4 regions of the Micromonospora echinaurantiaca genome follow, and region 2 is predicted to be linked to each of the others. Evidence: riboswitches for the same ligand, from Rfam matches in the RefSeq annotation. Region 2 holds a riboswitch; each other region holds the start of a gene.

The links. Region 2 has a riboswitch for cobalamin ahead of cobN (cobaltochelatase subunit CobN). Riboswitches for the same ligand answer to the same signal wherever they lie in the genome.
Region 1: linked by a shared signal. The riboswitch ahead of metE (5-methyltetrahydropteroyltriglutamate--homocysteine S-methyltransferase) and the one ahead of cobN (cobaltochelatase subunit CobN) in region 2 are both predicted to bind cobalamin.
Region 3: linked by a shared signal. The riboswitch ahead of GA0070609_RS08035 (ribonucleoside-diphosphate reductase subunit alpha) and the one ahead of cobN (cobaltochelatase subunit CobN) in region 2 are both predicted to bind cobalamin.
Region 4: linked by a shared signal. The riboswitch ahead of GA0070609_RS08005 (acyl-CoA thioesterase) and the one ahead of cobN (cobaltochelatase subunit CobN) in region 2 are both predicted to bind cobalamin.

Annotation. Positions count from the first base shown of each region.
Region 1 covers NZ_LT607750.1:1,747,733-1,751,495, forward strand. Annotated here, with positions in the region: gene metE (5-methyltetrahydropteroyltriglutamate--homocysteine S-methyltransferase) at 1-1,933, opposite strand, end outside; cobalamin riboswitch at 2,050-2,261, opposite strand; gene GA0070609_RS08030 (ribonucleotide-diphosphate reductase subunit beta) at 2,398-3,393, opposite strand; gene GA0070609_RS08035 (ribonucleoside-diphosphate reductase subunit alpha) at 3,429-3,763, opposite strand, start outside.
Region 2 covers NZ_LT607750.1:2,790,007-2,793,769, reverse strand. Annotated here, with positions in the region: gene GA0070609_RS12850 (hypothetical protein) at 1-326, shown strand, start outside; gene GA0070609_RS12845 (MBL fold metallo-hydrolase) at 334-1,161, opposite strand; cobalamin riboswitch at 1,273-1,402, shown strand; gene cobN (cobaltochelatase subunit CobN) at 1,731-3,763, shown strand, end outside.
Region 3 covers NZ_LT607750.1:1,751,706-1,755,468, reverse strand. Annotated here, with positions in the region: gene cbiQ (cobalt ECF transporter T component CbiQ) at 1-97, opposite strand, end outside; gene GA0070609_RS08045 (energy-coupling factor ABC transporter substrate-binding protein) at 97-417, opposite strand; gene GA0070609_RS08040 (energy-coupling factor ABC transporter permease) at 414-1,094, opposite strand; cobalamin riboswitch at 1,125-1,296, opposite strand; cobalamin riboswitch at 1,590-1,801, shown strand; gene GA0070609_RS08035 (ribonucleoside-diphosphate reductase subunit alpha) at 1,918-3,763, shown strand, end outside.
Region 4 covers NZ_LT607750.1:1,740,809-1,744,571, reverse strand. Annotated here, with positions in the region: gene aceA (isocitrate lyase) at 1-112, shown strand, start outside; gene aceB (malate synthase A) at 109-1,719, shown strand; cobalamin riboswitch at 1,865-2,080, shown strand; gene GA0070609_RS08005 (acyl-CoA thioesterase) at 2,265-2,711, shown strand; gene GA0070609_RS08000 (LysE family translocator) at 2,715-3,338, shown strand; gene GA0070609_RS07995 (GNAT family N-acetyltransferase) at 3,335-3,763, opposite strand, start outside.

The DNA.
Region 1 (3,763 bases), 1.0 Mb from region 2:
CGCCGAACTCGGAGTAGCACAGGTGGGTGTGGATCTGGGTGTCGTTGGCGACGCCGCAGGTGGCCAGGCGGAACGCCCCGACCGCCCAGTCCAGGTACGCCTTCTGGTCGGCCCGGCGCAGGGGCAGCGTCTCGCGCAGCGCCGGCTCGTCGACCTGGATCACCCGGATGCCGGCCGCCTCGAGATCACGGCACTCGTCGCGCAGGGCGAGTGCCATCTGGTCGGCGGTGTCGGCCAGCGGCTGGTCGTTACGGACGAACGACCAGGCCAGGATCGTCACCGGGCCGGTGAGCATCCCCTTCACCGGCCGGTCGGTCAGCGACTGAGCGTAGGTGGACCAGTCGACCGTGATCGGTGCCCTGCGGGCTACGTCGCCGTAGATGATCGGCGGCCGGACGCAGCGCGATCCGTAGGACTGCACCCAACCGTGGTCGGTGGCGGCGAATCCGTCCAACTGCTCACCGAAGTACTGGACCATGTCGTTGCGTTCCGGCTCGCCGTGCACGAGCACGTCCAGCCCCAGCCGTTCCTGGAGCCGGATGACGTGTTCGACCTCGGCGCGCATCCGTTGGGTGTAGGCGTCGGCGTCGAGGCGCCCGGCCCGATGCTCGGCCCGCGCCCGGCGCAGTTCGTCGGTCTGCGGGAAGGAGCCGATCGTCGTGGTCGGCAGCGGCGGCAGGTTCAGCCGGGCCTGCTGTGCCGCCGCACGCTCCGGGTAGGCGCCGCGCTGCCGGTCCGTGGGTCGGAGCGCGGCGAGCCGACCGCGAACGGCGTCGTTGTACCACCCCGCCGGCGCGGGCGGTAGCGGCTCGGGCAGGGACGTGGTGCCGTTGCGCAGGGCACGGCTCAGCAGGACCACCTCGTCCACCTTCTGCCGGGCGAAGGCGAGCCGCCGGCGCAGGGCCGGATCGAGCGCGGTTTCGGCGGACAGATCCACCGGTAGGTGCAGCAGCGAGCACGACGAGGACACGGCGACGTGGTCGGCGAGCCCGGTCACGACGGCGCCGGCGGCGACCGCGGCGCGCAGGTCGGTACGCCAGACGTTGCGACCGTCGACGAGGCCGGCGACGATCGTCTTGCCGCGCAGCGGACCCGCGCCGGCGAGCCCTCGCAGGTTGCCAGGCCCGGCCACCAGATCCACACCGAGAGCCTCGACCGGCGTGTCGAGCAGCGCGGGGAGCGCGTCGCCGAGTTCCCCGAAGTACGTGGCGACGAAGATGTTCGGTCGCCCCTGCACCGCGCACAGCCGGTGGTAGGCGCCGCGCAGCGCGTCGATCTCGGCGGCGCTCCGATCGGTGACGTAGGCCGGTTCGTCCAGCTGCACCCACTGCACGCCGGCGGCACCGAGGGACCGCAGGATGTCCGCGTACACGTCGACGAGGTCGGCCAACCGGTCGAACGGTTCGTCGTGCGGCTCGGTGGGCTTGGCCAGCAGGAGGAACGTGGCCGGCCCGACCAGCACCGGCCGGCTCTCGACACCCAGGTCGCGCGCTTCGCGGTACTCACCCAGCGCCTTCGCGGGATCCGCCGCGAAGGCGGTGTCGGCGCCGATCTCGGGAACCAGGTAGTGGTAGTTGGTGTCGAACCACTTCGTCAGCTCCAGCGCCGGCTCGGTGTCGGCGCCGCGCGCCATGGCGAAGTAGGTGTCCAGGTCGGACAGGCCGAGTCGGGCGAACCGGTGCGGGATCGCGCCGACGGCGACGGCGGTGTCGAGCATGTGGTCGTAGTAGGAGAACGTGTTGGACGGGATCGCGTCCAGGCGCGCGTCACGCAGCGTTCGCCAGACCTCAGCCCGCAACGTGGCCGAGGTCGCCGCCAACTTCTCGGCGTCGATCCTGCCGGCCCAGTAGCTCTCCACGGCCTTCTTGAGTTCACGGTTGCCGCCGATACGCGGATAGCCGAGCACGGTGCTCTGACCGAATGCGGTACTCATGGGGTCCTTCCCTCGAAGTGCCCGAGGACTCGCGTGACAGCAGGGAGGGAAGGGGTACGCCCGACGTACCGGCTTCCGCCCGGCCGTCCCGAGAGACCGTCGGCGGCGCACACCGGGTGGCGTGCGCGGTGCGGGCAGGTCTTCGGACTCGTGGGCGTGACCGGTACGGTCGCCTACTGGCCGTCGCTTCCCAGACCTCGCGGTCCAGTGCTCATGACGGCGGTCGTTCCCACTCACCGCTGCGGGGCAGTCCCGGACTCGCACCGGGTTCCCTCTTACGACGCCGCGCCCGTTGTGGGCACGGCGAACCAGCACCGTTGTTCATCCTAAGGGGGCGAGGAGCGAATGTGGGCGGGCCCGCCTGGCGCGGATCGAGAAGATCCGCGCCAACGCGTGCCCGGCCAACCGCGGCTGTCAGCGCCGCACCGCCGCCATGGCTGACGATGCTCCGGCCGTTCACCCCGTCAGAAGTCGTCGTCGAAGGTGACGCTCCCGGTGACGCCCACCTGGTACGCCGACACCCGCCGCTCGAAGAAGTTCGACAACTCCTGCACGTCCTGCAGTTCCATGAACGCGAACGGGTTCGCCGAGCCGTAGAGCGGCGCGATGCCGAGCTGGGCGAGCCGGCGGTCGGCGACGTGCTGGAGGTACTCCCGCATGTCCCGTAGCGACAACCCGGAGACGCCCTGTTCGAGCAGGTCCTCGGCGAACTGGGCCTCGCACTCGACCGCCTCGGCCAGCATCTCCCGCACCTGGCGGACCAGCTCCTCGTCGAACAGCTCCGGTTCCTCGCGCCGAACGGTGTCCACCACGTCGAAGGCGAACGCCATGTGCATCGACTCGTCGCGGAACACCCAGTTGGTGCCGGAGGCGAGCCCGTTGAGCAGGCCCCGGGAGCGCAGGAAGTAGACGTAGGCGAAGGCGCCGTAGAAGAACAGGCCCTCGATGCAGGCGGCGAAGCAGATCAGGTTGAGCAGGAACGCCCTTCGGTCCGCGCGGGATCTGAGCTCGCGCAGCTCGAAGACGGAGTCGATCCAGCGGAAGCAGAACTCCGCCTTGCGCCGGATCGACGGGATGTTCTCGATGGCGGCGAACGCCGCGAAGCGCTCCCGCTCGTCGGGCACGTAGGTGTCGAGCAGGTTCAGGTAGAACTGGACGTGCACGGCCTCCTCGAACAGCTGCCGGGACAGGTAGAGCCGGCCCTCCGGCGAGTTGACGTGCTGGTAGAGGTTGAGCACCAGGTTGTTGGCGACGATGGTGTCGCCGGTGGCGAAGAACGCGACCAGCCGGGACACCAGGTGCTGCTCGGCGGGCGAAAGCTTCGCCAGGTCGGCGAGGTCGGCGTGCAGGTCGACCTCCTCGACGGTCCAGGTGTTCTTGATGGCGTCCTTGAACCGGTCGAAGAAGTGCGGGTAGCGCATCGGCCGCAGGGTCAGGTCCATGCCGGGATCGAGCAGCATGTGCCGGGTGTCGGTACGGAGTTCGGGTGTCCTGGTCACTGGCAGGCCTCACAGCTCTCGGGGTTCTCCAGGGAGCAGGCCAGTGCCTCGGCGTCGCTGACGGCGACGACCGGCTTGACCACCGGTGTGACGGCGACGGTGGCCTGCTGGATCCGCGTCGCGGGACGCGAGCGCAGGTAGTAGGTGGTCTTCAGCCCGGACTTCCAGGCGTACAGGTACATCGACGACAGCTTGCCGATGGTCGGCGCGCCCATGAACAGGTTCAGCGACTGCGACTGGTCGACGTACGGCGCGCGGGCGGCGGCGAGATCGATCAGCGCTCGCTGCGGCAGCTCCCACGCGGTGCGGAACACCGTCCGCACGTCGGCCG
Region 2 (3,763 bases):
TCAGCCGGCGGCCGCGGGCCGCCGAGGGCGCGGTGACGAAACTCGACCGGGAGGCTACCCGGGAGGACCTGGCGGCGCTGGAGGCGTTCGTGACCAGCCGCCGTGGCGTGGAGTTCTACCTGGAACCGGAGACCACGGCGACGGACACCACGGTGGTCGCGATCGCCCACGACGGCGAGTGGATCCGCCGCCGGACCGGCACCCCGCGGGCGGCCGGGGCGATCGCCCGCAAGCACGCGGTGCCGCTGTACGAGGCGGCCCGCACCGGCTACCCGGAGCGGATGCGGGCCTGGAACCGGGCCCACCCGGAGCGGCGGGCCCGCTGATCGCGGATCACCCCGCGGCGGCGACCGCCGCCCGCGCCTCGGCCAGCGTCATCGGCGGCTCGTGACTGGCCACGTACCAGTGGACGTCGTCGGTGAGCAGCCGGCGCACCAGGGCGAGGTCGGGGCCGTCCGCCGGGGTGCGCAGGTGCGCCGGCGGCGGGTAGTAGGCGTCGCCGAGCAGCAGCACACCCGAGTCCGGCACGGTGACCACGGTGGAGTCCGGCGCGTGGTTGCCCCCGACGTGCCGCACCCGCACGCCCACCGGCAGCTCCAACTCGTCGGTGAAGGTCCGGGTGGGCGGCAGCACCGCGAAGTCGTCCCACGAGTCGACCGCCAGCGCCCGGGCCCGGAAGCTCGGGCCGAGCCGGGGGTTGGCCCGCACCTGCTCGCGCAGGTACCGGTGGCTCCACGGCCGGTCGGCCTCCGCGCGCAGCAGCCGCTCGCCGGTGACGTGCCCGACGATCTCCACGCCGGGCCAGGCGCAGGCGCCCCAGACGTGGTCCCAGTGGTGGTGGGTGTAGACCAGCCAGCGTGGTGGCGGCAACCCGGCGGCGCGCAGCGCGGCCTGGATCTCCCGGGCGTGCGCGGGGCTCTGCCCGGCGTCGATCAGCACGCTGCCCCGGTCGTCGGCCACCAGCGCGACGCCGGCCTGCACGGCCGCCGGATCCGGGTCGCCGGGGCAGCGCCAGACCCGGCCGGCAAGGTGCTCGAACCTGATGTCGGTGATGTCGGTGATGTCGGTGATGGCGGCACCTCCTCGAACGCGACGCGGCTGGTCGTGGCCCGATCCTAGGCGGCGGCGTTCGCGGGCGCGCCGCCGGGCAGGTGGGATCACAGTGGAGCTTGAGGGTCGGCTCGGGTGCGCGTCGACGTCGGGCGAGGTATCCCGAGGGCGCGTTGACCGGCGCAACGCCGGTGTGGCAGCATTCCCGGCCTGACGGCAGTGAAGGAAGCCGGTGCGATTCCGGCGCGGTCCCGCCACTGTCACCGGGGAGCGATCCCCCCTCGTGAGCCACGGCCGTGCGTGCGCGGTTGGAAGGCCGGGGGTGAGCGTCGATCCGGGAGCCAGGATACTTCGGCCGTCGGGAGTTGACCCCAGGGCGTGGACACCCGAGGAGGACCCGATGACGCACCGCGTCTCCATTGTCGACGGCCATCGCCGCACCCGGCCCGGCCGCGACCGCGCACCCGCGCCCACCCGCCCCGCTGCGGGCCGCCGCGCCGCCGCGCCCGCCCCGGGCCGCCGCCCCGCCGTTCACCGCTGAGTTCCGCACGCTGCCGCCCGGTACCGGCCTGCCGCCGGTGAACCGGTCGCCGGCGGCGCCTGCCCGCTGAACCAGCACCCGCCCCGCCGTGCCCGGCCGCCGCCGTCGACCGGGTGGGCGTCACTGTCCGGAGTCACCCGTGCGCATCCTGCTGCTCTCCACCGCCGACACCGACCTGCTCGCCGCCCGGGCCAGCGGCGCCGACTACCGGCTGGCCAACCCGGCCCGGGTCGCCGTCGACGCCGTACCCGCGCTGCTCGACGGCGTCCACCTCGCGGTCGTACGCCTGCTCGGCGGCCGGCAGGCGTGGCCGGACGGCCTGGCCGCGGTGCTCGCCTCCGGCGTGCCGACGGTGGTGCTCGGCGGCGAGCCGGTGCCGGACGCCGAGCTGATGGCCGCCTCCACCGTGCCGTCCGGAGTGGCCACCGAGGCACTGGCCTACCTGGTCGAGGGCGGGCCGGCCAACCTCGCCCAGCTGGCCCGGTTCCTCTCCGACACCGTGCTGCTCACCGGCGAGGGCTTCGCCCCACCCGCACCCACCCCGGCCCACGGGCTGTACGGCGAGCACCCCGCCGACCCGGACCGGCCGACCGTCGGCATCGTCTTCTACCGGGCGCACGCCCTCGCCGGGAACACCGCCTTCGTGGACACCCTCGCCGCCGCGGTCGACGCCGCCGGCGGCAACCCGCTGCCGGTCTTCTGCGGCTCGCTGCGCGGGCTCACCGCCGACGCCGGTCCGCTGCGCCTCCTGGCCGGCTGTGACGCGCTGCTGGTCACCGTGCTCGCGGCCGGCGGCACGGTCGCCGCGGACGCCTCCGGTGGCGGCGACGAGGACGCCTGGGACGTGGGCGCGCTCGCCGCCCTCGACGTGCCGGTGATCCAGGCGCTCTGCCTCACCAGCACCCGGCAGCAGTGGGCGGGCAGCGACGCCGGACTGTCCCCGTTGGACGCCGCCATGCAGGTCGCGGTGCCGGAGTTCGACGGCCGGATCATCACCGTGCCGTTCTCGTTCAAGCGGATCGACGCCGACGGGCTCTCCGGCTACGTCGCCGACCCGGAACGCGCCGCCCGGGTGGCCGGCATCGCGGTGCGGCAGGCCCGGCTGCGCCGGCTGCCGAACGCGCGCAAGCGGGTGGCGGTGGTGCTCAGCTCGTACCCGACGAAGCACTCCCGGGTCGGCAACGCGGTCGGCCTGGACACCCCCGCCTCGGCGGTCCGGCTGCTCGCCGCGCTCGCCGACGCCGGCTACCACCTCGGCGACGCGCCACCGCCGGACGACGGGGACGCGCTCATCCACGCCCTGATCGCCGCCGGCGGGCACGACGTCGAGTGGCTCACCCCGGAGCAGCTCGCCGCCGCGCCGGCCCGGGTGCCGGGCGAGCGCTACCGCCGCTGGTTCGACCAGGTGCCCGCCGAGCTGCGCGAACGAATGCGCGAGCACTGGGGCGAACCACCCGGCGAGCTGTACACCGACGGCGGCGACATCGTGCTGGCCGGGCTGCGGTTCGGCAACGTGGTGCTGCTGATCCAGCCGCCGCGCGGCTTCGGGGAGAACCCGATCGCCATCTACCACGACCCGGACCTGCCGCCCAGCCACCACTACCTGGCCGCGTACCGCTGGCTGGCGGCGCCGGTCGCCGACGGCGGCTTCGGCGCGGACGCGGTGGTGCACCTGGGCAAGCACGGCACCCTGGAGTGGCTGCCCGGGAAGGGACTCGGCCTGGCCGCCGGGTGCGCCCCCGACGCCGTCCTCGGCGACCTGCCGCTGGTCTACCCGTTCATCGTCAACGATCCCGGCGAGGGCACCCAGGCCAAGCGCCGCGCGCACGCCGTGGTCGTGGACCACCTGGTGCCGCCGATGGCCCGCGCCGAGACGTACGGCGACCTGGCCCGGCTCGAGCAACTGCTCGACGAGTACGCCACCGTGCAGGCCCTCGACCCGGCCAAGGTGCCCACCGTGCGGGCGCAGATCTGGGCACTCGTGCGCGCCGCCGAGCTGCACCACGACCTGCACACCGAGCAGATGCCCGGCGAGGACGACTTCGACGACTTCGTGCTGCACCTCGACGGCTACCTGTGCGAGGTCAAGGACGTGCAGATCCGCGACGGGCTGCACGTGCTCGCCGCCGCGCCGACCGGCGAACCCCGGGCCAACCTCGTCCTCGCCGTGCT
Region 3 (3,763 bases), 1.0 Mb from region 2:
CCGCACAGGCCAGCAACCCGAGGGAGAGCAGCGCCTTCTCGGCGGGGTGCCGTAGCCGCCAGGGACCGGTGTGCGCCGCGACGTCGAGCGCGAACACTACCCGCGCGGCTGTTCGGCGGCGGTGCTCCGCTGCCGCTGCCGGGTCCGGGCGACCCCGAAGTAGTAGCCGAGGAACCCGGCGCCCAGCGCGGCCTGGAGCGCGAACAGCGCCGACTCCACCTCGCCGGACGGCGGTTCGTAGATCGGCGCGAACCACGGCTCGTAGTCGGGGTGGTCGGCCACGATCGCCTGCTCGGCCAGGGCGTCCGCGCCGGCGAAGGGCTCGTCGCCCGATCCGAGTCCGAGCGCCACCGGCGCCACCGCCAGGACCAGCACCGCGAGCAGCAACAGCAGGTTCACCCGGGTGAAGCGCTTCACGCCCGCACCTCCGCCGGCGTCCGCAGCACCCCGAGCCGGCGCAGGTCGTCGCCGCTGGTACGCGTCAGCAGGCGTACCACGAGCACGGAGAGCAGCCCTTCGCTGATCGCCAGCGGGATCTGGGTCACCGCGAAGATCCCGCCGAACTTCGCCAGTGCGGCGACGAACCCGGCGGCCGGGTCGGGGAACGCCAGCGCCAGCTGGACGCTGGTGACGCAGTAGGTGGCCAGGTCACCCAGCGCCGCGGCGGCGAACACGGCCACGTCCATCCCGCCACCGACCCGGCGGATCAGGGAGTAGACGGCGAAGGCGACCCAGGGGCCGACGATCGCCATCGAGAAGATGTTCGCGCCCAGCGTGCTCAACCCGCCGTGGGCCAGCAGCACCGCCTGGAACAGCAGCACGATGCCGCCCAGCACGCTCATCAGCGGTGGCCGGAACAGCACCGCGCCCAGCCCGGTGCCGGTGGGGTGCGAACACGATCCGGTGACCGACGGGATCTTCAACGCGGACAGCACGAACGTGAACGCGCCGGCCGCCCCCAGCAGCAGTTTCGACTCCGGATCGCGGCGGACCTGCCGGACCAGTGCCCGGCTGCCGTGGACGACGAACGGTGCGGACACCGCGAACCACGCCGCGGCCTGCACCGGGGGTAGATAGCCCTCGGCAATGTGCACGGGACGACCTTCCTCTCCAACACCTCGTGGATGAGATCACTCGTCAAGGCCGGTCTCCTGGCTCCCGGATCGACGCTCGCTCCGGCCTTCCCAGGCCCGGGTGGGCCCAGTGGCGTCGTCGGAGATCGCTACCCGGTCACAGTGGCGAGGGCCGCGCCGGTCTCACACCGGCTTCCCGTGCACCTTGACGGCGAGAGGCTATCCGGCGGTCATCCTCCGGGCAAGCGGCCGCCCCCCGCCCGAACACCTGCCGTCCGGCGGCCGCCGCCTCGCGACCCTGCTCAGAGGCGTTCCGCGGGTCGCGGGCCACGGCCGCGGATTGCTGGCCGCGGCGGCCGCCCCGCCGCCCGGCGCGCCAAACGGCGGGGCGGGCGGCTGCCGTCAAGCGCGCCCGACGGCGAGGCGGGCGGCTGCCGTCCGGCGCGACGACCGGTGAGACGAAGCCGACACGCTGACGCGACATCTGGTGTTGCCCGCACGACGGCAGCGGCATATATGGTGTCCCACGCAGCTGGTTCGGCCGCGTGACGGCGGCCGAGGCAAGAGGGAACCCGGTGCGAGTCCGGGACTGCCCCGCAGCGGTGAGTGGGAACGACCGCCGTCAACAGCACTGGGCCGCACCGGCCTGGGAAGCGACGGCCAGTAGGCGACCGGCGACCCCGGTCAGGCCCGCGAGTCCGAAGACCTGCCAGCGCGCCGTGCGCCGTCGCGCGCGGCGGTCGGAGGTCGCGCGGGACGACCGACGCCAGCAACCGGGCCTGCGTCGGGCCCGTTGGCGTTCTCCCGCGTCCGATGGCCATCGGAGACAGCGCGAGGAGAGGTCATGACGGTGGTACGGGAGCGGTCCGGGCCGGGCGCGGGCGCACCGGAGCAGCGCCGGCAGGTGATGCGGGTCCGCAAACGCAACGGTGGCACCGAGCCGGTGGACGTCAACCGGATCGTCGAGGCGGTGCAGCGGTGGGCCGCCGACCTGGCCGAGGTGGACCCGTTGCGGGTGGCCACGAAGACGATCAGTGGTCTCTACGATGGAGCGACCACCGCGGAGCTGGACAAGTTGTCGATCCAGACGGCGGCGGAGCTGATCGGCGAGGAGCCGCAGTACTCCAGGCTCGCGGCGCGGCTGTTGGCCGCGTACGTGGACAAGGAGGTCCGCGGGCAGGATGTGGCGAGCTTCAGCCAGTCCATCGGATACGCCCACGGCCTGGGCCTGATCGGCGACGACACCGCCGCGTTCGTGGCCGACAACGCCCGGGAACTGGACGACGCCGTGGACCCGGACGGTGACCTGCGCTTCGAGTACTTCGGGCTGCGTACCGTCGCCGACCGGTACCTGCTGCGCCACCCCGAGTCGCGGCTGGTGGTGGAGACGCCGCAGTACTGGCTGCTGCGGGTGGCCTGCGGGTTGTCGCAGACGCCGGTCGAGGCGGTCGGGTTCTACCGCCTGATGTCGTCACTGGCGTACCTGCCCAGCTCACCGACGTTGTTCAACGCGGGCACCCGGCACACCCAGATGTCGTCGTGCTTCCTGGTGGACTCGCCGCGGGACGAGTTGGACTCGATCTACGAGCGGTACCACCAGGTGGCGAAGCTGTCGAAGTTCTCCGGCGGCATCGGCATCTCCTGGTCTCGGGTGCGCGGCCGGGGCGCGCTGATCCGCGGCACGAACGGCCGCTCCAACGGCATCGTGCCGTTCCTGAAGACCCTCGACGCCGGTGTCGCCGCGGTCAACCAGGGCGGCCGGCGCAAGGGCGCGGCCTGCGTCTACCTGGAGCCGTGGCACCCGGACATCGAGGAGTTCCTGGAGCTGCGCGACAACACCGGCGAGGAGTCCCGGCGTACGCACAACCTCAACCTGGCCAACTGGATCCCGGACGAGTTCATGCGCCGGGTCGAGGCGGACGGCGACTGGTCGCTGATCGACCCGTCCGACGCGCCGGAGCTGCCCGACCTGTACGGCGAGGAGTTCGACGCCGCCTACCGGGTCGCGGAGAAGAAGGCGGTCCGGACGGTCCGGGCCCGGGACCTGTACGGGCGGATGATGCGCACGCTGGCGCAGACCGGCAACGGGTGGATGACGTTCAAGGACCCGTCGAACCGGCTGTCCAACCAGACCGGTGCGCCGGGCAACACGATCCACCTGTCGAATCTCTGCACCGAGATCCTCGAGGTGAACGACGACACCGAGACGGCGGTGTGCAACCTGGGCTCGGTCAACCTCGGCACGCACGTCACCGCCGACGGGGTCGACTGGGCGAAGCTGCGGTCGACCGTCCGCACCGCGGTGGTGTTCCTCGATCGGGTGATCGACATCAACTACTACCCGGCCGAGCAGGCGGCGGCATCGAACCCACGCTGGCGGCCGGTCGGGCTCGGCCTGATGGGACTGCAGGACGCGTTCTTCACGCTGCGCCTGCCGTTCGACTCGGCCGAGGCGAAGGAGCTGTCCACCCGGGTGCAGGAGGAGATCTTCCTGACCGCCCTGGAGACCTCGGCCGGCCTGGCGGAGCGGTTCGGCGCGCACCCCGCGTACGCCGAGACCCGCGCCGCCCGGGGTGAGCTGCACCCGGACCTGTGGGGCGCCGAGCCCGCGCAGCGCGAGCGGTGGGCCGCGCTGCGGGCGCGGGTCGCCGCGCACGGCCTGCGCAACTCGCTGCTGGTCGCGATCGCCC
Region 4 (3,763 bases), 1.0 Mb from region 2:
GCACCAGCGCGAGGTGGGCACCGGCTACTTCGACCTGATCAGCACCGTGCTCAACCCGGCCGCCGAGACCACCGCCCTGCGCGGCTCCACCGAGGAGGAGCAGTTCGCATGAGGTACGAGGTCATCGGCCCGATGGCCGAACGGTTCGACGAGGTCCTCACCCCCGAGGCGCTGGACTTCCTGGTCGCGCTGGACAGCGAGTTCGCCGCCCGGCGGGTGGCGCTGCTGGACACCCGCCGGGCCCGCCGCGACCGGTACGCCACCGGCCAACTGCCCGACTTCCTCCCGGAGACCGCCGGGATCCGCGCCGACCCCACCTGGCGGGTGGCCCCGCCCGCACCCGGTCTCGTCGACCGGCGGGTCGAGATCACCGGACCCACCGACCGCAAGATGACCGTCAACGCGCTCAACTCCGGCGCCAAGGTGTGGCTCGCCGACTTCGAGGACGCCACCGCCCCGACCTGGCACAACGTCATCAGCGGGCAGCTCAACCTGATCGACGCCCTGGACCGGCGGATCGACTTCACCGACCCGCGTGGCAAGCGGTACGCCCTCGGTGAGGAGCTGGCCACGATCGTGGTCCGGCCGCGCGGCTGGCACCTCGTGGAGAAGGGAATCGCGGTGGACGGCCGGCCAATCTCGGCCAGCCTGGTCGACTTCGGGCTCTACCTCTTCCACTGCGCCCGACGGCAGCTCGACGCCGGCGCCGGGCCCTACTTCTACCTGCCGAAGCTGGAGGGCCACCGCGAGGCGCGGCTGTGGAACGACATCTTCGTCTTCGCCCAGCGGTACCTGGGCCTGCCGCAGGGCACCATCCGGGCCACCACCCTGATCGAGACCATCACCGCCGCCTTCGAGATGGAGGAGATCCTGTACGAGCTGCGCGAGCACTCGGCGGGGCTCAACGCCGGACGGTGGGACTACATCTTCAGTGTCATCAAGAACTTCGGGCAGTGGCCGGACTTCGTGCTGCCGGACCGGTCCGAGGTCACCATGACCGTGCCGTTCATGCGCGCCTACACCGAACTGCTCGTCTCGACGTGTCACCGGCGCGGGGCGCACGCCATCGGCGGGATGGCCGCGTTCATCCCCAGCCGGGACCCGGAGGTCAACGAGGTGGCCCTCGGCCGGGTGCGGGCGGACAAGCGGCGGGAGGCCGGCGACGGGTTCGACGGCTCCTGGGTCGCCCACCCGGGCCTGGTCGACACCTGCCGGGCGGAGTTCGACGCGGTGCTGGGCGAGCGGCCGAACCAGCTCGCCCGGCTCCGGGACGACGTCAGTGTCACCGCCGCCGACCTGCTCGCCGTCGACAAGACCCCGGGCCAGGTCACCGCCGCGGGACTGCGGTCCAACATCGCGGTGGCGCTGCGCTACGTCGACGCCTGGCTCGGCGGCACCGGCGCGGTGGCGCTGTGGAACCTGATGGAGGACGCCGCGACCGCCGAGATCGCCCGCTGCCAGGTCTGGCAGTGGCTGCACCACGGCACTCCGCTGGCCGACGGCGGCTGCGTGACGGAGGACCTGGTCCGATCGATCCTCGCGGCGGAACTCACCGCCCTGACCACGGGACGCGAAGGCACCGAGCGGGACCGCGCCGAGCAGGCCGCACGGATCGTCGAGGACACCGCCCTCGGCGAGGACCTGCCGGCGTTCTTCACCACCGGTGCCTACGCCCGGTACCTCCGTCCGAACCGGAAGCCCGACCTGTCGGCCGGCTGACCGCGGTCGGCGCCCGCGCCGGAGCCGGGAAGGTCCCTTCGGACCTTCCCGGCTCCGGCCGGTGCTCCGATTCGGCTCGGCCGGGTGCCGGCCCGAATCACCCTTGCCAGCGCCCGCGATGGAGGCAGAGCGTCGTCGATCGAATAGGCTGTCACCCGGCGCTGGTTCGCCCGGCCGGGTTCGGCCGGGCGTCGTAAGAGGGAACCCGGTGCAAGTCCGGGACTGCCCCGCAGCGGTGAGTGGGAACGACCGCCGTCACCACGCACTGGACCGCGAGGTCTGGGAAGCGACGGCCAGTAGGAGACCGGCACGCCCGGTCGCGCCCGCGAGTCCGAAGACCTGCCCGCGCTGCGCACACGAGGTGTGTGCGCTGCCGTCGACCTCGCGGGTGGGTCGGGCGGGTGACGCGCCACGAGCGTGTTCCTCGACGTGCGCGCCGGCGGGATCGACGGTGTGCTTCCCGAGGACGGACTACCGCTGTGCACGACACCACCACCATCGCCGGCCGACCCCCGTCGGCGTCGCACCTGACCCTGTCGCAGATCATGGACCAGCACCACACCAACCTGATGGGCACGGTCCACGGCGGCCGGATCCTCAATCTCATCGACTCGGTCGCCGGGGTGGTCGCCGCGCGGCATTCCGACGGGCCGGCGGTCACCGCCGCGATCGACGAGACCGCGTTCCTGCGCGCGGTGCGGGTCGGCGACGTGGTCCACGTCGACGCCCGGATCACCTGGGCCGGCCGCAGCTCGATGGAGGTGGCCGTCAAGGTGACCGCGGACCGCTGGGACCGCGCGGTGCCACCCACCGACGTGGCCACCGCGCACCTGGTCATGGTCGCCATCGACGACGCCGGCCAGCCCCGCACCGTCCCGCCGCTGCTGCCGCAGACCGACGGCGACCGGCGCCGCTACCGCGAGGCGGAGATCCGCCGCGAGCACCGGCTGGCACTGCGGCAGGCCCTGCTCGACGGGGCCGGGGAGGGCTGAGGGATGCTCGGTGTGTCCGCGGCGACCCTCGCCGGTTACCTCGCCGCCATCGTCGTGCTCATGGTCACTCCCGGTCCGGACATGATGTTCGTCCTGGCCAACGCCGCCCGCTACGGCACCCGCGCCGGGGTGGTCGCCGCGCTCGGCGTCGCCGCCGGGGAGGCGGTGCACGTCGCGGCGGTCGTCTGCGGTCTCGCCGCGCTGGTCTCGGCGTCGCCGGTGCTGTTCACCGCGATCCGCTGGGCCGGCGCGGCGTACCTGATCGTCCTCGGCGTACGGGCGCTACGCGGCGCCGGCGGTCCCGTCGACGCGGTGACGGAGCAGGGTGGCCGGGCCAGCCGGGCATTCCTGCGCGGGCTGGTGACCAACCTGCTCAACCCGAAGATGATCCTGTTCAGCGTGGCCTTCCTGCCCCAGTTCGTCGACCCGGCAGCCGGTGACGTCACCGCCCAGCTCGTCCTGCTCGGCGCGCTGTTCGTGGCGGTGCAGCTCGCCGTCGACATCGCCCTGGGCGCCGGCGCTGGGCGGCTCGCCGGCCGGTTGGCCGACGGCCGCTGGTCACGTCGGATCAACCGGATCTGCGCCGTCGCCTTCGTCGCGCTCGGGATCCGCCTGGCGGCCAGCTAGCGGATCGACGGGCTCACTCCAGGGTCGGGGTGGTCCGCCTCGAACCGGGCCCGGGTCAGGAAGGCGAGCTGGGCGCGCTTGTCCGGCATGTCGATCTCGGAGCCGAAGGTGAAGCCCTCGGACTCCAGGCGACGCAGGGCCAGTTGGTTGCGCACGTCCGGCTCCACCACGATCCGTTGCGCGGCCGGGTCCCGGAACAGGAACCGGGCGAGCGCGGGACCGATCGCGGTGGTCAGGCCGCGGGCGTACCGCCGGCCGGGGTTGAGCAGCAGGTGCATCCCGATGTCGCCGGGCTGGACCGGGTAGCGCTCGCCGACCGGGTCGGCCCCGGGCTGGTAGGTCTGGAAGAGCCCGACCGGCTCGTCGTCGACGGTGATCAGGTAGGCGTGGTGGGTTGGCAGGCTGTCGATGAACGCGTAGATCTC